Regions from separate parts of the Kitasatospora sp. NPDC056783 genome, predicted to be linked through region 4. Evidence: riboswitches for the same ligand, from Rfam matches in the RefSeq annotation. Region 4 holds a riboswitch; each other region holds the start of a gene.
The links. Region 4 has a riboswitch for cobalamin ahead of ACFRMQ_RS17865 (cobalamin biosynthesis protein). Riboswitches for the same ligand answer to the same signal wherever they lie in the genome.
Positions count from the first base shown of each region.

Region 1: linked by a shared signal. The riboswitch ahead of ACFRMQ_RS10215 (ribonucleoside-diphosphate reductase subunit alpha) and the one ahead of ACFRMQ_RS17865 (cobalamin biosynthesis protein) in region 4 are both predicted to bind cobalamin.
Region 2: linked by a shared signal. The riboswitch ahead of ACFRMQ_RS37430 (acyl-CoA thioesterase) and the one ahead of ACFRMQ_RS17865 (cobalamin biosynthesis protein) in region 4 are both predicted to bind cobalamin.
Region 3: linked by a shared signal. The riboswitch ahead of ACFRMQ_RS09695 (prenyltransferase/squalene oxidase repeat-containing protein) and the one ahead of ACFRMQ_RS17865 (cobalamin biosynthesis protein) in region 4 are both predicted to bind cobalamin.

Region 1 is NZ_JBHUAF010000046.1:4,552-9,595, forward strand. Features, by position in the region: gene ACFRMQ_RS10205 (DUF397 domain-containing protein) at 1-209, shown strand, start outside; gene ACFRMQ_RS10210 (ribonucleotide-diphosphate reductase subunit beta) at 273-1,289, opposite strand; gene ACFRMQ_RS10215 (ribonucleoside-diphosphate reductase subunit alpha) at 1,289-3,712, opposite strand; cobalamin riboswitch at 3,906-4,064, opposite strand; gene ACFRMQ_RS10220 (ArnT family glycosyltransferase) at 4,111-5,044, opposite strand, start outside.
Region 2 is NZ_JBHUAF010000482.1:490-5,533, reverse strand. Features, by position in the region: gene metE (5-methyltetrahydropteroyltriglutamate--homocysteine S-methyltransferase) at 88-2,403, opposite strand; cobalamin riboswitch at 2,587-2,754, opposite strand; gene ACFRMQ_RS37430 (acyl-CoA thioesterase) at 2,877-3,314, opposite strand; cobalamin riboswitch at 3,508-3,681, opposite strand; gene cobF (precorrin-6A synthase (deacetylating)) at 3,833-4,591, shown strand; partial or broken gene ACFRMQ_RS37420 (S1 family peptidase) at 4,769-5,044, shown strand, end outside.
Region 3 is NZ_JBHUAF010000043.1:28-5,071, reverse strand. Features, by position in the region: gene ACFRMQ_RS09700 (hypothetical protein) at 1-282, opposite strand, end outside; gene ACFRMQ_RS09695 (prenyltransferase/squalene oxidase repeat-containing protein) at 279-3,065, opposite strand; cobalamin riboswitch at 3,169-3,300, opposite strand; cobalamin riboswitch at 3,391-3,467, shown strand; gene ACFRMQ_RS09690 (hypothetical protein) at 3,600-5,012, shown strand.
Region 4 is NZ_JBHUAF010000108.1:17,166-22,209, reverse strand. Features, by position in the region: gene ACFRMQ_RS17875 (hypothetical protein) at 1-1,019, opposite strand, end outside; gene ACFRMQ_RS17870 (alpha/beta hydrolase family protein) at 1,789-2,895, opposite strand; cobalamin riboswitch at 3,225-3,358, shown strand; gene ACFRMQ_RS17865 (cobalamin biosynthesis protein) at 3,466-4,461, shown strand; gene ACFRMQ_RS17860 (cobyric acid synthase) at 4,458-5,044, shown strand, end outside.

The DNA of each region.
Region 1 (5,044 bases), on a different contig from region 4:
TTCTAACGGCCTTGGGCGTCGGGGGTAGCTGGCGCAAGTCCTCGTTCTCGGGTGCGCAGAGCGAGTGTGTCGAGGTGGCCGATGGCGTCACCGATGTCGTGCCGGTGCGTGACTCGAAGGACCCGGGTGGGCCGGCGTTGCTCTTCGCGGCCGATGCCTGGGCCTCGTTCCTCGCCGGGGTCAAGTCCGGGGAGTTCCCGACCGACTGATCAAACAGAGGTGCCCCGCACGGGCTGTGGCCGTGCGGGGCACCTCCGTCGTGTCCCTACTTCCTAGAAGTCGTCGTCGAAGGACACCGAGCCCTCGACGGCCACCTGGTACGCCGACACGCGACGCTCGAAGAAGTTGGTCAGCTCCTGGACGTTCTGGAGCTCCATGAAGCCGAACGGGTTGGTCGACCCGTAGCGGATCGGCAGGCCGAGCCGCGCGAGGCGCTGGTCGGCGACGGCCTCCAGGTACTGGCGCATCGACTCGGTGTTCATGCCGGCGAGACCGTCACCGCAGAGGTCCTTGGCGAACTGGAGCTCGGCCTCGACGGCCTCCTCCAGCATCTCCGTGACCTGCTTGGCCATCTCGTCGTCGAAGAGGTCGGGCTCCTCCTCGCGCACGGTGTCCACGACCGACATCGCGAAGTCCATGTGCATGGACTCGTCGCGGAACACCCAGTTGGTGCCGGTCGCGAGACCGTGCAGCAGGCCCCGGCTCCGGAACCAGTACACGTAGGCGAACGCGCCGTAGAAGAACAGACCCTCGACGCACGCCGCGAAGCAGATCAGGTTGAGCAGGAACGCCCGCCTGTCCTCCTTCGTCTGGAGCGAGTCGATGTGGTCGACCGCGTTCATGTACTTGAAGCAGAACTGGGCCTTCTGGCGGATGGAGGGGATGTTCTCCACCGCGGCGAAGGCCGCGTTGCGGTCCTCCGGGTCGGGCAGGTAGGTGTCCAGCAGCGTCAGGTAGAACTGGACGTGCACGGCCTCCTCGAACAGCTGGCGCGACAGGTACAGCCGCGCCTCCGGGGAGTTGATGTGCTTGTAGAGGCTCAGCACCACGTTGTTGGAGACGATCGAGTCGCCCGTCGCGAAGAACGCGACCAGCCGGCCGATCAGGTGACGCTCGCCCTCGCTGAGCTTCGCCAGGTCGGCGACGTCGGAGTGCAGGTCCACCTCCTCGACGGTCCAGGTGTTCTTGATGGCGTCCCGGTACCGGTCGTAGAACGACGGGTAGCGCATCGGGCGCAGGGTCAGCTCGAAGCCGGGGTCGAGCAGCATCTTCTGGCGGTCGTCGGACATTACTGGCAGGCCTCGCAGGACTCGGGGTTCTCCAGGGAGCAGGCGATGGCGGCTTCCTGCTCCGGGGTGAGGGAGGGGGTGTTCACGGGCACGGGCGCCGGCGCGGACGCGGCGGACGCGGCGCGGGCGGTGCCGGACGCGGCCTGGGCGATGCGGGTCGCCGGGCGCGAACGCAGGTAGTAGGTGGTCTTCAGACCGACCTTCCACGCGTAGGCGTACATCGAGCTGAGCTTGCCGATGGTCGGCGCCGCCATGAACAGGTTCAGGGACTGGCTCTGGTCCAGGTACGGCATGCGGGCCGCGGCCAGGTCGATCAGCGCGCGCTGGGGCAGCTCCCAGGCGGTGCGGTACAGCGAACGCACCCCTTCCGGCAGCCAGTTCAGGTCCTGGACGGAGCCGTTGGCGTCGCGCAGCGCGTCGCGGGTCTGCTGGTCCCAGACGCCGAGGTCCTTGAGCTCGCGCACCAGGTACGGGTTGACCTGGAGGAACTCGCCGGACAGCGTCTCGCGCTTGAACAGGTTGGACACCTGCGGCTCGATGCACTCGTACACGCCGGCGATGGACGCGATCGTCGCGGTCGGCGCGATGGCCAGCAGCAGCGAGTTGCGCAGGCCGGTGACGGCGATGCGGGCGCGCAGCGCGTCCCACTTCTCGCCCCACTGCGGCGCGGCCGTCGGGAAGTGGTCGATGTGCAGCTCGCCGCGGGCGGCGCGGGTCTCGCCGTACGCCTCGTGGCGGCCCAGCTGCTCGGCGAGGTCGGCGGAGCGCTCGTACGCGGTGAGCATGATGCGCTCGGCGATGAGCGTGGACAGCCGCGCGGCCTCGGCCGAGTCGAAGTCGATCCGCAGCTTGAAGAAGACGTCCTGGAGGCCCATCACGCCGAGGCCGACCGGCCGCCAGCGGGAGTTGGAGGTGCCGGCCTCGGTGGTCGGGTAGAAGTTGATGTCCACCACGCGGTCGAGGAAGGTGACGGCGGTGCGCACGGTGGCGTCCAGCCGCTCCCAGTCCATCGCGTTGATCAGGTCGTCGGCGGTGGCACCCGGGGCCACGTGGGCGCCGAGGTTGACCGAGCCCAGGTTGCAGACGGCGGTCTCGGAGTCGTCCGTGACCTCCAGGATCTCCGTGCACAGGTTGGAGGAGTGCACGGTGCGGCCCGGCAGCGCGGTCTGGTTGGCGGCGCGGTTGGAGGCGTCCTTGAAGGTCATCCAGCCGTTGCCGGTCTGCGCCAGGGTGCGCATCATGCGGGCGTACAGGGTCTGCGCCGGGATGGTGCGGACGGCCTTGCCGGCCAGCTCGGCCTTGCGGTAGGCCTCGTCGAAGTCGGCGCCCCACAGGTCGACCAGCTCGGGAACGTCGGCCGGGGAGAACAGCGACCAGTCCTCGTTGGCGTTCACGCGGCGCATGAACTCGTCCGGGATCCAGTGCGCCAGGTTGAGGTTGTGGGTGCGGCGGGCCTCTTCGCCGGTGTTGTCGCGGAGCTCCAGGAACTCCTCGATGTCGGCGTGCCAGGTCTCCAGGTAGACGCAGGCCGCGCCCTTGCGGCGGCCGCCCTGGTTGACGGCGGCGACCGAGGAGTCGAGGGTGCGCAGGAACGGCACGATGCCGTTGGACTTGCCGTTGGTGCCGCGGATCAGGCTGCCGCGCGAGCGGATGCGCGAGTAGGACAGGCCGATGCCGCCGGCGTGCTTGGAGAGGCGGGCGATCTGCGCGTAGCGGTTGTAGATCGAGTCCAGGTTGTCCAGCGGCGAGTCCAGCAGGTAGCAGCTGGACATCTGCGGGTGCCGGGTGCCGGAGTTGAAGAGCGTCGGCGAGGAGGTCAGGTACTCCAGGCGGCTCATCAGGCCGTACAGCTCGGCGACCTCGCGGACGGACTGCTCGGAGTCGCCGACCGCCAGGCCACAGGCGACGCGGAGCAGGAAGTGCTGCGGGGTCTCGATCACCTTGCGGGTGATCGGGTGGCGCAGCAGGTAGCGGGACTGCACGGTGCGCAGGCCGAAGTACTCGAAGCGGTCGTCGCCCGCGGTGTCGATCAGCGCGTCCAGGGCGGCGGCGTGCTTGGCGACGAAGTCCGCGGTGGTGTCGCCGATCAGGCCCTCGGCGTGGCCGACGGCGATCGAGGCGGAGAAGGAGACCGAGCCCTGGCTGTTCGCCTCGTCGACGATCTCCAGCGCGAGCAGGCGGGCGGCCAGCTTCGAGTACTGCGGGTCCTCGGCGATCATCGACGCGGCGGCGTCCACGGCCAGCCCGCGCAGCTCGGCGAAGTCCGAGCCGGCGTGGCGGCCGCGCAGCGCGGCGGCGGCGACGTGGCCGGGGTCGACCTCGGTGAGGTCGGTGCTGCGGTCGGTGAGCAGCCGCAGCAGGGCGCCGCCGGGGTCGGAGACCGTCGGGTCGGTGAAGGCGGTACCGGTGCCCTGGGTGGGCAGGGTGACTGAGGCGGCGGTGGTCAAGGCGCTCTCTCCTGGCGGCGATCGGCGGCGGTGATCGGGGGCCGCCGGGCCGATCGGGGCAGGGGAGCACGGCGCGAACGCAGACGGCGTCGCGCGACGGTGACTCCCCGGCCCGCCCGCGAGGCCCGGAGGTGTACTGCTCGTGCTGGCGCGCGGCCTCTGCGGGAGGGCCGTGGCGCAGGCCGTCGGCAGGTACTCGGACTCGCGGTACGGCTGCTCGAGCCGTCCGCACACCGCTGCGGGGCAGTCCCGGATTCGCACCGGGTTCCCCTGCATCGACAGCAGAAGCGAGCATACATGTAGTGCCGCCGGCTTGCGGCGGCACCATATGTTGTGCCTGTCGTGTCGCGGGTGTCGGTGGACCGGGTGGCCCGTCAGTGCTTCAGATAGACCTTGTACGTGCTCGAATCGCCGGTCGGGGAGGTGAACTGGGCGACCAGCCGGTAGTTCCCGGAGGCCGTCACGGCGTCGCTCAGGGCCCGGTCGGTGGCCTTCGGCGCGGTGCTGTCGAGGACGACCATGGTGAACCAGCCGTCGCGGATCGCGGCCACGCTGCCGTCGTCGCCGTGGTGCCGCACCCCGGCGGCGTCGCGGTACTCCGTGCCCGTGCGCGAGGAGATCCACTGCTCGGGCTTGGAGACGCCGCCGAGGTAGTACTCGGCGAGTCCGTCGACCTCGGTGAGGTAGCGGCCCTCGGGCTCGGTGTGGACCCTCAGGACGGCCGGCAGGCGGCCGGAGTCGGGGCCGTTCTGGTAGCGCAGGGCGGACTGCTCCAGGCCGAGGGCGAGCAGCGCGACCCAGACCAGGATGCCCAGCTGGGGGTGGCGGAAGTGGGCGCCGACCAGCCGGGTCAGGCCGACCCCGGCGAGCGGGGCGGCCAGCAGCATGCCGTAGGCGAGGTGGCGGAACAGCGCGCCGGAGGTGCCGGTCCACACGTGGGCGGCGGGGACCAGCAGGGCGGTGGCGGTCAGGACGGTGCCGAGCAGGGCGCGCCGGCCCCGGGTGGTGGGAACGGAGTCCTTCTCGGGCGCGTCGTGCTCGTTCATCTGCTCGCGGCGCGCGTAGGCGATGGTGCCGGCCACGGCGAGGACGGTGAACAGGCCGGCCCACTTGAGGGTGGAGAGCAGGATCGAGCCGGCCGAGCCGGCGGCGCCGCCCTGCGAGGGCGACCACCCGGCGAGCTTGCCGAGCGTGCCGCCCGGGAGCAGCAGGACGAGGGTGCCGGCGCCCGCCAGCAGCGCGCGCAGGGCGGCCGGCCCGGCCCGGTGGTACGGCCGGGCGCAGGCGAAGGCGAGGGCGACCAGGGCC
Region 2 (5,044 bases), on a different contig from region 4:
GGTGCCGAGGAGGGAGGTGCCGGTGGCGGCCAGGGCGTCCAGCGCCTCCGTACGCACCTTGGAGGGGCCCCCGCCGACCGGCCTCCGTCAGCCGGCGAGTTCCTCGCGCAGCACCCGGGCCGCGCCGACCAGGCTGTCCAGGGACGCCCGGGTCTCCGGCCAGCCGCGGGTCTTCAGCCCGCAGTCCGGGTTGACCCAGAGCCGCTCGGCCGGGATCGCGGCCAGGCCCGCGCGCAGCAGCGTGACCGCCTCCTCGGTGCTGGGCACGCGCGGGGAGTGGATGTCCCAGACACCCGGGCCCACCTCGCGCGGGTAGCCGGCCCCGGCGAGTTCACCGGCCACCTCCATGTGCGAGCGGGTCGCCTCCAAGGAGATGACGTCCGCGTCGAGCTCGTCGATCGCCGTCATGACGGCGCCGAACTCGGCGTAGCACATGTGGGTGTGGATCTGGGTGTCCGCCCGCACGCCCGAGGTGGCCAGCCGGAAGGCCTCGGTGGCCCAGTCCAGGTAGGCCGGGCGGGCGGCGGCGCGCAGCGGGAGGGTTTCGCGCAGGGCCGGCTCGTCGACCTGGATGACGGCCGCTCCCGCCGCCTCCAGGTCGGTGACTTCGTCGCGCAGGGCGAGGGCGACCTGCCGGGCGGTGTCGGCGGACGGCTGGTCGTCGCGCACGAAGGACCAGGCGAGCATGGTGACCGGGCCGGTGAGCATGCCCTTGACCGGGCGCCGGGTCAGGCCCTGCGCGTAGCCGAACCACTCGGTGGTCATCGGGTGCGGGCGGGAGATGTCGCCGGCCAGGACCGGCGGGCGGACGTAGCGGGTGCCGTAGGACTGGACCCAGCCGTGCCGGGTGGCCAGGTAGCCGGTGAGCTGCTCGGCGAAGTACTGGACCATGTCGTTGCGCTCGGGCTCGCCGTGCACCAGGACGTCCAGTCCGGTCTTCTCCTGGTAGGCGATGACCTCGCGGACCTCGGCCTCCATCCGTTCCCGGTAGGCTGCCGCGTCGATCCGTCCGGCCGTCAAGTCGGCGCGAGCGGTGCGCAGTTCGGTGGTCTGCGGGAAGGAGCCGATGGTGGTGGTCGGCAGCAGCGGCAGGCCGAGCCGGGCGTGCTGGGCCTCGGCGCGCCGCGGGTAGGGCTGGGCGCGGCGGGCGTCGTCGGCCGTGACGGCGGCGGCCCGGGCGCGCACCGCCGGGTCGCGGGTGATCGGGGAGTTGGCGCGGGAGGCGAGGTCGGCGCGGTTGGCGGCGAGCTCGGCCGTGACGGCGCCGGTGCCCTCGCGCAGGGCCCGGGAGAGCAGGGCGGCCTCGCGTGCCTTCTGCTTGGCGAAGGCCAGCCAGCGGGCGATCTGCGGGTCGATGTCGCGCTCGGCGGCGGCGTCGATCGGCACGTGCAGCAGCGAGCAGGACGGCGCCACGTCGACGGTGTCCGCGAGGCCCAGCAGGGTGGCCAGGGTCGCGAGGGACTTCTCCAGGTCGTTGATCCAGACGTTGCGTCCGTCGATCACCCCCGCCACCAGCCGCTTGCCGGGCAGCCCGCCCGCCGCGGCGAGGTCTTCCAGGTTCGCCGCGGCGGGGCCGGTGAAGTCCAGCGCCAGGCCCTCGACCGGGGACTTGGCCAGCACCGTCAGCGCCTCGCCGAGCCGGTCGAAGTAGCTCGCGACCAGCAGCTTGGGCCGCCCGGTGAGGGCGCCCAGCTCACGGTAGGCGCGGGCGGCGGCGTTCAGCTCCGCCGGGGCGCGGTCCTGCACCAGCGCGGGCTCGTCCAACTGCGTCCACTCGGCGCCGGCGTCCTTCAGCGCCGCGAGCAGTTCCGCGTAGACCGGCAGCAGCCGGTCCAGCAGGGTGATCGGCTGGAAGTCGGCCGCCACCCCGGGGGCCGGCTTGGCCAGCAGCAGGTAGGTCACCGGGCCGACCAGCACCGGCCGGGCGGTGTGGCCGAGCGCGAGGGCCTCCGCGAACTCCGCGACCGCCTTGGCCGGGTTCGCGACGAACACCGTGTCCGGGCCCAACTCCGGCACCAGGTAGTGGTAGTTGGTGTCGAACCACTTGGTCATCTCCAGCGGGGCGACGTCCTGGTTGCCGCGCGCCATCGCGAAGTACCCGTCCAGCGGGTCGGCGTCGACCGCCTCCCGGTGCCGCGCGGGGATCGCGCCGACCGCCACGGTGGTGTCCAGCACGTGGTCGTAGAGCGAGAAGTCCCCGGTCGGCACCTCCGCCACCCCCGCCTCGGCGAGCTGCGCCCAGTTCGTCCGGCGCAGCTCGGCGGCGGCCGCCAGCAGCGCCCCGGCCGTGACCGCGCCCTTCCAGTACCCCTCGATCGCCTTCTTCAGTTCCCGGTCACGACCCTGCCGGGGGTAGCCGTACACGGTGGCCGTGGACGCCATGGCTGTGGACTGCGCTGTCAAGGGACTCTCCTTCGCGAGCCTGAATCCTCAAGTGCCCGGTGACGGCACGAGGACGCGAAGGGATGACGAACCCGGCGGCGGCCGTCACGAGAACGTACGGGCCTGATCCGCCTGGTATGGTCGCCGACCCGCCCACGAGGTCACCGGATGGCCGCGCGCGAACGGTCGCGCACGGGCAGTGGCAGGTCTTCGGACTCGCGGGCACGTCCACCCCGTGAAAGGCGGACACCTACTGGCCGTCGCTTCCCAGACCCGTCCCGGGTCCAGTGCGTATGACGGCGGTCGTTCCCACTCACCGCTGCGGGGCAGTCCCGGACTGGCCAGTCGAAAGGCGTCACCGGGTTCCCTCTTGCGACGCCCCGCCTGGCGGACGGGGCGAACCAGCTGCGCCGCCAGCCTAGGGGCAGAACGCCTCCTCCGGGGCGGAAATCTCGAAAGGCGTCCGCGTGGTGAGACGTCGCGGCCGCGAGCGGCTACCCGAGCGGCTGGTCGGCCTCGCCCTCCGGGTCCAGCTCCGGCACCGGGTGGGGCTTGCCCTCCGAGTCGACGGCCACGAAGACCAGCTGCGCCGTCGCGACCCTGGTGACGGGCCCGGCGAGGTTCCACCGCTCCGAGGTCACCACCACCGACACGTCCATCGACGTCCGCCCGGCGCGGCCGACCCGGGCGCGAACGGTGAGGAGGTCCCCCGCCTTGACGGGCGCCAGGAACGACATCTCCCGGACCGAGACGGTGACCGCGGGAACGCCGGCGTGCCGGCCCGCGGCGGCGGCGGCCGCGTCGTCGATCAGCTTCATCATCACGCCACCGTGCACCGTCCCGTAGAGGTTGGTGTCGTGGTCGCTCATGATGTGGGCGAGGGTGACCGCCGAGTCGGCCGGGGTGCGGGAGAGGACGGAGGGACTGGTCACAGCGACGGCCCGCCCGTCCTGGCGTCGCGGGAATCGTGGTCGGCGTTCCGCTGCACGGAACTCTCCTTCATGAGGTCGCGCGCCCCGGGCATGCGAAGGGGCGGGGAGCCGTCCGTATACGGCCCACCCGCACCGCCGGCCCGCCTCGGGGTCGTGGTGGGACCGCGGGCCACCACGGCACGCGGGCAGCGGCAGGTCTTCGGACTCGCGGGCACGCCCTCCCCGGTCCGGAACCAGGGGTGGACGCCTACCGGCCGTCGCGTCCCGGCTCCGTTGCCGGGCCCTGCGCACAGGACGGCGGTCGCTCCCGCTCACCGCTGCGGGGCGGTCCCGGACTGGCCAGTTGAAAGGCGTCACCGGGTTCCCTCGTGACAACGCCCCGCCTGGCGGGCGGGGCGAACCAGCTGCCCCGCCAGCTTACGTCCATCCGCGCAGCTCACGGCCACCGCCCACCTCTTCGGTCGGTCCACGCACGACCCCCGGGCCGGTACGCCGGGAAGAACGGCAGAATGTGCCGCATGCGGCACATCTACGTCATCGGCATCGGCGCGGGCGACCCCGACCACCTCACCCTGCAAGCGGTCAAGGCGCTCGGTCGCACCGATGTCTTCTTCATCCTCGACAAGAGCGAGGAACGACAGGACCTGATCCGGCTGCGCCGCCGGATGCTGGCCGACCACGGCCGGACGGGGCACCGCGTGGTCGAGGTGCCGGACGCGGAGCGGGACCGCACCACCCCCGCGTACGCGGCCGCCGTGGACGACTGGCGGGTGCGCCGCGCCGATCTGGTCGAGCGGCTGATCGCCGAGCACCTCGGCCCGGACGAGCGCGGCGCGTTCCTGGTCTGGGGCGATCCGGCCCTCTACGACAGCGTCATCGCGGTGGTGGAGGACGTGTCGACCCGCGGCGGGGCGCCGTTCGAGTACGAGGTGATCCCGGGCATCAGCAGCGTCTCCGCACTCGCCGCCCGGCACCGCACCACGCTGACCAGGGTCGGCCGCCCGGTGCAGATCACCACCGGGCGCCGCCTGGCCGAGGGGTTCCCCGAGGGGGTGGACGACGTGGTGGTGATGCTCGACGGCCGGGCCGCCTTCACCGAGATCGACCCCCGGGGGCTGGACATCCACTACGGCGCCTACCTCGGCACCCCCGACGAGGTGCTGGTCTCCGGGCCGCTCGCCGAGGCCGCCCCCCGGATCCGCGAGCTGCGCGAGCGGGCCCGCGAGCGCAAGGGCTGGATCATGGACACCTACCTGCTCCGGCGCTCGGAGGACTGACCGGGCGCGTCGCGCCGCGCCGGACGACGACGTCCGGCGCGACGACGGACCGGCGATCCTCCGCGCCCTGCGGGGGATATCCCCACCGTCCTCGCACCCGCTGCCCGGTTAGTCCGGTGGATCTTGAAAGGGAAGGCTGAAGGCATCCGGAAACTCCGGTTCCAAGGAGGATGTCTGATGTTCAGTCGGAACCCCGTTCGCCGTCGCGCGGCCCGCTTCGCGGCCGTCTCCGTGCTCGCCGCAGGACTCACCGCCGCGACGGTGGGCAGTGCCGGGGCGATCGTCAACGGGACGGACGCCGAGCGGCGCTACCCGTTCATGGCCTCGGTCCCGGTGTCGGCCCCGGGCCTGGACGACGGCGTCTGCGGCGCCTCGTTGATCGACCGCCAGTGGGTGCTGACGGCGGCCCACTGCGTCGACCCGAACCTGGTCACGCCCGGCGGCACCGTCCGG
Region 3 (5,044 bases), on a different contig from region 4:
CGCCGGGCCGTCGTGCCCGGTGCCGGTGGTCTTCCAGCCGCCCTGGTTGAGCAGGGTGTACCCGGTGGTGGGGGTGGTCCCGCAGGAACGCAGCAGCGGCCCGCCCCACTTGCCGAAGTCCACGGCGAGTACGACCCCGGAGGTGGTGGTGCACTGATCGATCGGCAGTGGCGCCGCGGTGGCCGGGGCCGCGCCCACGGCGACGCCGCCGAACGCGAGCGCGGAGGTCAGCACCGCCGCCCCGGACAGCCGCGCGAGCCGCTCACCGGGTCCCCGGCTCACCGGTGACGCCCCGGGGCGGCCGCGGTGCGGCGACGGGCGACGATGACGGCTGCGGCGCCGAGCGCGGTCAGCACACCGGCACCCGCCGTCAGCGCCAGTGCCTGGGTTCCGGTACCGGCCAGGTCGCCCGAACCGGTCCGCGCCGGTACGCCCCCGGCTGTAGCGACACCGCCACCCGTCGGGGCGTCGATGCCACCGGACGACGGGGTGTCGGTGGCCTGGGCCGGCGCGGTCGTGCCGGGCGAGCCCGTCGGGGTGGTGGTCGGCGTCCCGGTGGGCGTCGTCGTGCCTCCGAGGTCGCGGGACAGCGTGCCGAAGGAGATGCCGGTGGCACCGCCGAGCACCTGTGTGGACGCCCTGACGTCCGAACCCCGCTGCCCGGCGGACGCGACGTTGAACCCTCCGTCGCCGTTCTGCTGCCCGGCGAGGAAGTCGAGCGCCTTGGCGATCTGTTCACCGTAGGCGGCCTTGCGCAGCGTCATGCCCTGGACGGCCAGCGCGGCCGAGTTGGTGGAGTCGCCGGCCGCACCGGGGAAGCCGCCGTCGGGCAGTTGCCGCGAGGCGAGCCAGCCGAGTCCCTTGTCGACCGCCTGGGCGGCCTCGTCCCCGGGGACGAGGGCGAGAGCCATGACGGCGATCGCCGTGCTGTCCACGTCGGAGTCGCCGGTGGCGGGGATCAGGCTCGGCCAGGAGCCGTCCGGGTGCTGGAGGCCCTTCAGGTAGCCGATCGCGGGAGCCGCGCTGGTCGTCTCCCCGGCCCGGAGCTGGGCCATGACGGCGAGCGCCTGGGAGAACACCGAGGTGGCGTAGGTGTAGTTGCCCGGGGCGGCGCAGCCGGTGGTCGCGTCGGCCTTGGTGCACACCATCGCGGCGAGCGCGGCGATCAGGTCGTGGCCGCCGAAGGCGCGCGGGTCGCGGCCGACGACCTCGGCGAGCAGCGCCTCCTTCCCGATGGACCCGCCGCCGGCGTACTCGGTGCCGATCGCGGTCCAGTCGTTGACGGTGCGTTCGCTCGCGTCCTTGCCCCGCTGGTCCAGGAAGTCGACGATCCCGCGCAGCGCGGCGTCGTCGGTGCCGGTGGCGGCGAGGGCGTAGGCGCCGTCGAGGGTGAGGCCGAAGTCGGCGAAGGCCGGGAACCCCTCGTAGTAGTGACCGTCGATCAGGCGGGACGGGTCGGTGAGGTAGGCGCCGCCCTTGGCCGCGTCGGGCTTCCTCCCCGCCGGCGGGGTCGGCGTGGAAGTCGCGCCGTTCGGATCGTGCCAGACGCTGGTGAGGTCGGTGCCGGTCAGGGCCAGGACGGCCTGCTCGGTGGCGGCGGCGTCCGGGTCGGTGGTCGACGCGTCCGGGCCGAAGCCGCCGTCCTTGTCCTGGCGGGCGGCGAGCCAGGCGGTGGCGGCGGCCCTGCGGCCACCCTGGCCGGTGGCCCGGAAGGCCTGGGCGGCGCTCGCGGTGCTGATGGTGTCGCCGGGGGCGCCGACGTACGGGGGGAGGGAGCCGTCGGGCTGCTGGCTCGCCGCGAGCTGGTCGGCGGCCTTCTCGGCGGCCGCTTCGTAGCCGGGGGCCGTGCGCAGGGCGAGGACCGCGAGGCCGGTGGTGACCGGATCGGATTCGCAGTGCTCACCGGCGATGATCATCGATCCGGCCATCCCGCCGTCGGCGCACTGGAGCGTCGTGAACCGGGCGAGCGCCGGGGCGGGCGAAGCGACACCGGCGCGCTGGAGCGCGATGACGCCGAGGGACTGTGCCCAGGGCGAGGACGCGCCGAGGAAGTCCCCGGCGGCGGTGCACTTGCCGTTCTCTCCCGCCCCTGCGCAGACGTGGTCGGTGAGCACGGAGACCAGGTCCCGCCCGCCGAAGGTGCGGGGGTCGCGACCGGTGCTCTCGGCGACGAGGGCCAGGAGGGCGGCGGCCCGCGTGTCCGGTGTGCCGGTCGGCCCGTCGGGGCGCAGGAACGCGTCGGTATGGGCGTCGAGGAAGGCGACCACCTTGCGCAGCGCCGGGTCCTGCGTCCCCGCGGCGGCGAGCGCGATGGCCGTGAGAGCGGTCCGGGGGTAGTCCGGCCCCGGGGCGGCCCAGTTCTCCATGTGGTCGCCGCCGACGAGTTGACCGGCCAGCCAGGCCGTGGCGGCGGCCGGGTCACCGGTGGCGGAGGGCCCGGTGGGGCTCGCCGTCGGGGTCGGGGTCGCCGAGGGCGACGCGGAGGGCGAGGGGCCGCCGTTCTTGGCGCGGACGGAGTCCGGGGTGAAGCTCGGCGCCCCGCTGGTGCCACCGATGTCCGTGCCGCCGTAGACCCAGGCCTCGACCTCGCCGGGCTTGGGCTTCTGCGTGCCGGCGCCGAACCGGCTGTAGGACCAGGTCTGTTGGCCGGGTTCGGCGATCCAGTACGACCAGTACGCGGTGGCCTGCGGGGTGTTGACGCACGGCTCCTCGGCCGGTGTCGGGTACTGGACACCGCCGTTGAAGGTCCCGGTCCCGAGCCGGCAGATGAAGGCGGGCCCGTCGTGTTCGGTTCCGGCAGTGGTGAAACCGGCGTTGTGCAGGAGGTTCATGCCCGTCGTGGGGTGGGCGTCGCAGCCCCGGGCGACGCCGCCGCCCCAGTGGGTGAAGTCGACGGCGACGATCGCGCCCGTCGTCGCCGTGCACTCCTCGATCGGGTCGGCCGCCGCGGTTCCGGGGTGCCCGAGCAGGACCGTGCCGCAGGCGGCGACCGCGACGGTGCCGGCGATCACCAGGGAGGCGAGGTCCCGGTTTCTGTGACGTGTGCGATTGCTGCTGACCCTCACGACGGCTCCCTGGTCGGTCGACACGGGAGGCGACGGCGCAGCCCACGGCGCCCCGGGAAGGGGCTGCCAAGACCGCGTCGTAGTCCGCGACGACGCAAGTGCTCTGTGAACAGACCCCCGGTCCAGGCATTCCGGCTCACCCACCCTCAGGTGGGTCCACGGTTGCGGGTCAGCGCCGGAGTCGGACCGGCTTCCCCTGAATGCCGAGGGCAAAAAACCGGTTCATCAGACCACGCTGTCCGACAGGGAGTCAATGGGGCGTCAGGTCGCTCACATCACCTCGCCGGACGACGGAACCTGCGGTAGCGTCCGCTGTGGCCGAGTGGGGGAACCCGGTGCGAATCCGGGGCTGACGCGCAGCGGTGTGGGGTGGCGATCGTGCCGTCCCGAGCCCGAATGCCCGCCCGGCCGTGCACCATGGCGAAAGCCGGCCCACGCGATCCGGGCGGCGACCGCTCCGGCAGTCGCGTGCCCCGAGTGGACGCGGGAACTCCGGGGCAGGGTCGGCGCCCGCCACCCCAAGGAGCCTGTCCCGTGCCCCTCCTCACCCCGTCCCGCACCGCCTCGACGACCACCGTCGCGCTGGCGGCCGCTGCCCTGCTTCTCTCCGCCGTCCCCGCCCACGCGACGGCCACCCCGGCCCAGATAGCCACGTCCAAGAGCACCGGCGTCACGTACCTGAAGTCCCTCCAGGCCGCCGACGGCAGCTACGTCACCGGCGGCGGGCTCTCCAACGAGTGGGCCTTCAGCGCGCTCGCCGCCGCCGGAACGGCCGCCGCCGACGTCACCCCCGGCGGGGACACCGGCAAGAACGCCCGCCTCGTCTACCGCAACCAGCTCGCCGCCCCCGGCTGGCCCGGCACCTCGCCCGTGGCCACGGACTACGAGCGCGGCATCCTCAACGCCTACGCCGCGGGCATCGACCCCGCCCGCGTCGGCCCCGGCCGCAACCTCCTCGCCGACCTCTCCGCCTACTGGCAGACCACCGAACCCGGTTACTACGGCCCGTCCGCCAACTTCAACGGCACCGTCTTCGGTCTGCTCGCGCTGGCCGGGGCGAAGACCCAAGCCGGCGCCCAGCGCGCCCCGCAGCCCCTGCTCGATGTCTCCGTCACGGCGGTGCGCGCCAACCAGCACAACGACGGCGGCTGGAACTACGGCAAGGCCGCGGGCGACCCGACGGCGCTCGCCCAGGGCAGCGACATCGACATGACCGGCGCCGCCATGGCCTCCCTGTGCGCGGGCGGCGTGCCCAACACCGACTCGGCGATCGTCGCCGCCAAGAACTTCCTCAAGGGCAAGCTCGCCTCCTCCGGCGCCTTCAACGCCATGTTCGGCGTGAACACCGACTCCAACGGCTGGGCCGTGTCCGGCCTCAACGCCTGCGGCATCAACCCCCAAGGCACCGACTTCACCAGCGGCACCGGCAAGACCCCGGTCGACTTCCTCATCGCCCAGCAGTTCAAGCCCGGCGGCGGCTTCAAGTACCTGCCCACCGACACCAGCCCGTCGCCCTACGCCTCCGTCGACGGCCTGCGCGCCGTCGCCGGCGCCGGGTTCACCGCCACCCCGCCCGCACCGACCACCGCGGGAGAACCGGCCTGGGCCGCCACCACCGGCTTCACCGCCGGCACGGCCGCCCGGCTCTCCCTCGTCGTCGACGACGGCACCGGCGCCCTCAAGGTCTGTGCCGTCACCCTCACCCCGACCGGCACCACCACGACCCTCGGCGACGTCCTCGACGCGGCGGCCACCGCGACCCCGAGCGGCTGCGTCACCTCCGTCACCCCGTCCACCGGCGGTGGGACCGTCACCGCGCTCAACGGCACGGCCAACAGCGGCTCCTCCACCTGGAAGGTCAGCCTCGACGGCGCCACCGCCACCGCCGCCACCCGGGCCGCCACCGTCCACCTCGGCGACACCGTCTCGCTGCGCTACGGCAGCTGACCGCGCGGGCCGGAACGTCCGGCGGCGCCGAT
Region 4 (5,044 bases):
AGCACGTCCGCCGGGGCGACGCCCTCGTCGGCGCGCTCCGCCAGCCACAGCAGCGCGTAGGGGCGCAGCACGGGCTCGTCCACCGCCGCCCGCACCGCCTGCTCGGCCGGGCCGCCGGCCACCCGCAGCGCCTCGAACGCCAGTCCGCGGACCAGCGCGTCGTCGCCCTGGGCGGCCTCCAGCAGTTCGCCCACCGCCCGGTCCGCCGGCCGGGCCGCGACCCAGGCGCGGAACTCGGCGCGGGCCGGGCCCGGCGAGTAGTCCGCACAGGCGTTCAGCAGCTCGAAGGCGCTCTGCTCGATGTGCCCGGCCGCGGTCTGGGCGACCGTGCAGATCTCCTCCAGCTTCGCCCGCACCGCCCAGTGGCCGAGCGATGACAGCTCGGCGGCATCGTTCCTGCGTGTCAGGGCGCCGACGGCCGCCAGGCCGTCCAGCATCCAGTCCAGGACGGCGGCCACGTCCGAGGGCGCGGCCGGGGTGTCGATCTGCGGCTCGCGGCAGGTGCCGCGGACGGCGGAGACGGCCGAGGCGGCGTGCGGCACCGGCGACAGTCCCGGCCCTCCGAGGCCGGTGCCGACCCGGCGCTCGTCCAGTCCTCGGCGCAGCAGTTCCAGCAGTTCGCTCTCGGCGACCGGCCCGTCGACCAGGTGGAGGAAGGAGAGCAGCTGCGGAGCCTGGTCCACGGCCTGCCCGGCCAGCACGGCGAACACGCCGCGCAGGGCGGCGGGCGGCACCGGGGCGAGCAGGGTCCAGGCGTCGAACAGCGCCGACCAGCCGCGGATCACGGCCTCGTCGTCGTGTTCCCAGGCGTGCAGGCGCCAGCCGGGGCCGGCCCCGCCGTCCCGGGGCTCCACCAGGCCCACCAGCAGCGCCTGTCCCCACGCCTTGGCGGCGGCGCCGACGGTCATGGCCAGTGCCCGGCCCGCCGCGCGGGCGTCCTCCGGGAGCAGTTCGCCGCGCTTGTCGACCTCGGCCAGCTCGCCGGCCCAGCGGGCGATCCGGACGGCGTCCACCAGCATCCGGCGGGCCAGCGGCGCCAGCTCGGCGGGTGCCGGGAAGCCCTCCGGCAGGGGAACCCGGCCTCGCCCGGGGGCCGGAGCGGGTCCTCGTCGCCGGGGTACTCCGTTACGGGGGACACCCGCCCCGCCCGGCCTGCCACCGGCGGGCCGTTGGGCCGTTCCGGGGAGACGGGTCACCGTCGCACCGGTACCGATCGTCGGCGGGAGCGGGGCATCACGGTCGCGCGGGTTCCGAGACGTCACGTCGAGCAGTCTTCCCCTTGTACCGGCCTTCTGTCACATCCGGTTGTCCGTACGACCGGGCGACCGGCGGCGGCACCTCCGCAAGATCGGGCAACAACGGCAAACCGCCTGGCCGGAAACATGTGACCTGAGCATGCCACTTCGAATACTCCGGTTGCCGGGAATGCTCGATCGGTCACGTTGCGTAGGGGTGGGGGCGTCGTCGCAGGGCACATTTTTGCCCCTGGTGGCCGGGTGGTTGGCCTCCGGGAAATCCGCTCCGCTGACTCCCGGCGGGGCTGTCCAGCCCGAATCCGGACGGATGCCGGGTGGACCAGGGAGGTCTTTCCACGCGAAAAGTCGGCGGGTCCGACTTCTCGCGTCCGCCGGACGAAATGGGGAAACGTTCACGCACGGACGGGGGAAGTCCGCCGGAATGACCGGCGGGGCCCGGTCGAAAGCGCTCTCACCGCAGGGGGGCCGGACACGTCCCCAAGGACACGCCTCGAAGAACACCCCTCGAAGGACGGGTCCCGAAGGACATGCCTCAAAGCAGCGGCGTGAGCCAACGGCGGAGGAGTTCGGTGTAGTGGTCGGGGGCGGTATTCCAGAGGGTGGCGTGGTCGGCGCCGGGAAAGGGCCGGAGGCTGACCACGTCGTGGCGGACGGCCGCCAGCTTCTCGGCGGTGCGGAAGGGCGCGATCCGGTCCTCGGGGCTGTGCAGCAGCAGCGTGGGGACGCGCAGGTCGGTGCCGTCGGCGAGGCGTCCGAAGTCGGCGAGGTCGACGCCGGTGCGTCCCTCGGCCGCGAGGGCGCCGAGTTCGGCGGCGACGCCCCCGAAGCCGGCCCGGGCGGCGTCCCGGCGGGCCGAGGCCGGGAGGTCGAGCACCGGGGAGTCGAGGACCAGGCCGCGGATGGCGTGCGACCAGGCCGAGCGGGCCGCCGTCTGGAGGACCGTGGTGGCCCCCAGGGACCAGCCGTAGAGGATCACCTTGCCCGCACCGCTGTCCAGCGCCAGCCGCACGGCCGACTCGATGTCGCGCCACTCGGTCTCGCCGAAGTGGCTCAGCCCGTCCGGGGAGGCGGGGGCACCGCGGTCGCCGCGGTAGGTGACGGACAGGACGGGCAGACCGAGCCGGTGGAGGACGGGCAGCACCGGGAGGGTCTGTCCGCGGTCGGCCTCGGGACCGTGCACCAGGATCACCCAGGTGCCGCGCTTGCCGTCGAGCCGCCAGGCGGGCAGGGCGCCGAGCTCGCCGTCGGCGGCGGTGTCGGTGAAGGCGAGGCCGAGTGCCTCGGTCGGGTCGCCGAGCAGGACCCGGGGCGTGAAGCGGACCTCCGTGCCGGGGGTGAGGGTGCCGCGGTCGGCGCGGACCAGCCGACGGGTGACGCCCTGTTCGTCGCTGTGCAGGATCTCCTCGACGACCGCGTGTCCGCCGTCCCCCCACTCGATCGCCCAGCGGCCGCGGCGCAGGCTCTCCGGGCCGCGGGTGAAGGTGATCCGGCCGGGGGCCAGGTTCCGGACCAGGACCGGGCCGGACTCCCGGAGGGCGGTCACCGGACGGACCATTCGCTCGGAGGCCCGACGACCGACCACCAGCACGGCTGCCCCGACCGCGGCGGCCGCCACGACGGCGGCGGTTCCCCAACGCATCTCGCTCCCCTGTTCTTCCGCTCTGCTCCGTCGCTCACGGATCTGTCGCTCGCGTGCCCACGGATCTGTCGCTCACGCACCGGACGGTGTTCGTGCCCCAGTTCACCGGCACACCGCCCACCCGGCCACCGGACTGAGCCGTTCGGGTCACGCGGGCGCGGCGACCGCACGGCCGACGGGTGCCGGGAGGAGGCCACCGGGACGACGGGTGCGGTGGCGGCGATCCCACAGGTCGTCAGCCGGGCCCGCGTGTGACCAACCCCTCTGTGACCTCGGTTGACTCCCGGTTCGGCCCCGTGATGGGATCCTGAGGCCAAACGGAGGCATGGAGAGGAAGCCGGTGGAAGTCCGGCGCGGTCCCGCCACTGTCACCGGGGAGCACGCTCGGAACATCGCCACGGCGGGCCGTCGAAGGCCGCTGGAAGGCTCCGGGGGTGCGTCCGACCCGGAAGCCAGGAGACTCTCGCCCCCGTCACGTCGATCCAGGGCGCGGACCCTGAGTGAGGACACGCACGCGATGCAGGCTGCCCCGCCCTGCCGGACCCCGAGCCGCCTTCCGCCGTGCGGCCGATGACCCCCGCGACGCCGCGGGCGTCCACCACGCGTCCGCTGACCCGCGCCGCCGCCTTCGCGCTCGGCGCCGCCGCGGGCTACGCCGCCGACGCCCGCTTCGGCGACCCGCGCCGGGGCCACCCGGTGGCCGCCTTCGGCACCGCCGCGACCCGGCTGGAGCGGCGGCTGTGGCGTGACGACCGGACCGCCGGAGCCGGGTACACGGCGCTGTGCGTGGGAGCCGTCGCGGCTGGCGCACTCGCCCTTGACCGCACGGTGGGCCGGCGCCCGCTGGGCCGGGCGGCGCTGGCGGCGGCCGCGACCTGGACGGTGCTCGGCGGCACCTCGCTGACCCGGGAGGCTCGCGCCATCGGCCGCTCGCTGGCCGCGGGCGACCTCACGGCCGCCCGGGAGCGGCTGCCCCACCTGTGCGGACGGGACCCGAGCGCGCTGGACGGACAGCAGATCGCGAGGGCCGTGGTCGAGTCGGTGGCCGAGAACACCGCCGACGCCGTGGTGAACGCGCTGACCTGGGGCGCCCTGGCCGGCACGCCCGGGCTGCTGGCCTTCCGCGCCGTGAACACCCTGGACGCCATGGTCGGCCACCGCTCGCCGCGCTACGCCCGCTTCGGCTGGGCCTCGGCCCGGCTGGACGACCTGGCGGGCTGGCCGGGCGCCCGGCTGACGGCACTGCTGACGGTGGCCGCCGCGCCCGAGCCCCGGACGGCCTGGCGGGTCTGGCGGCGGGACGGCTCGGCGCACCCCAGCCCGAACGCGGGCCAGGCGGAGGCGGCGTTCGCCGGCGCGGTGGGCGTCCGGCTGGGCGGGACCCTCCGGTACGGCGAGAGGGTGGAGCACCGGCCGGTCCTGGGCGAGGAGTTGCGGCCGGTGACGGTGGACGACATCGAGCGCGCCTGCGCGCTCTCCCGGCGGGTGGGCTCGCTGGCGCTGGGTACCACGGTCGCGGGGCACGTGCTGCTGCGCGCGCTCCTGGGGAAGAGGGGAAGGGCATGACGAACGCGCTGCTGGTCGCGGGGACGACCTCGGACGCGGGCAAGAGCGTGGTGACGGCCGGGATCTGCCGTTGGCTCGCCCGCCAGGGCGTGCGGGTCGCGCCGTTCAAGGCGCAGAACATGTCGCTCAACTCCTTCGTCACCGCCGACGGCGCGGAGATCGGCCGCGCCCAGGCGATGCAGGCGCAGGCCGCCCGGGTGGAACCGGAGGCGGCGATGAACCCGGTGCTGCTCAAGCCGGGCGCGGACGGCCGCAGCCAGGTCGTGCTGCTGGGCAGGCCGGTCGCCGAGGTGGGCGCGCTGGACTACCGCGAACGCAAGCCCGTCCTGCTGGAGCGCGCCCTGGAGTGCCTGGCCGACCTGCGCCGCCGCTTCGACGTGGTGGTCTGCGAGGGCGCGGGCTCGCCGGCCGAGATCAACCTGCGCGACCACGACATCGCCAACATGGGTCTGGCCACCGCCGCCGCCCTGCCGGTGGTGGTGGTCGGGGACATCGACCGCGGCGGGGTCTTCGCGGCGATGTACGGGACGCTGGCGCTGCTGTCCGCCGAGGACCAGCGGCACGTGGCGGGCTGGTTCGTCAA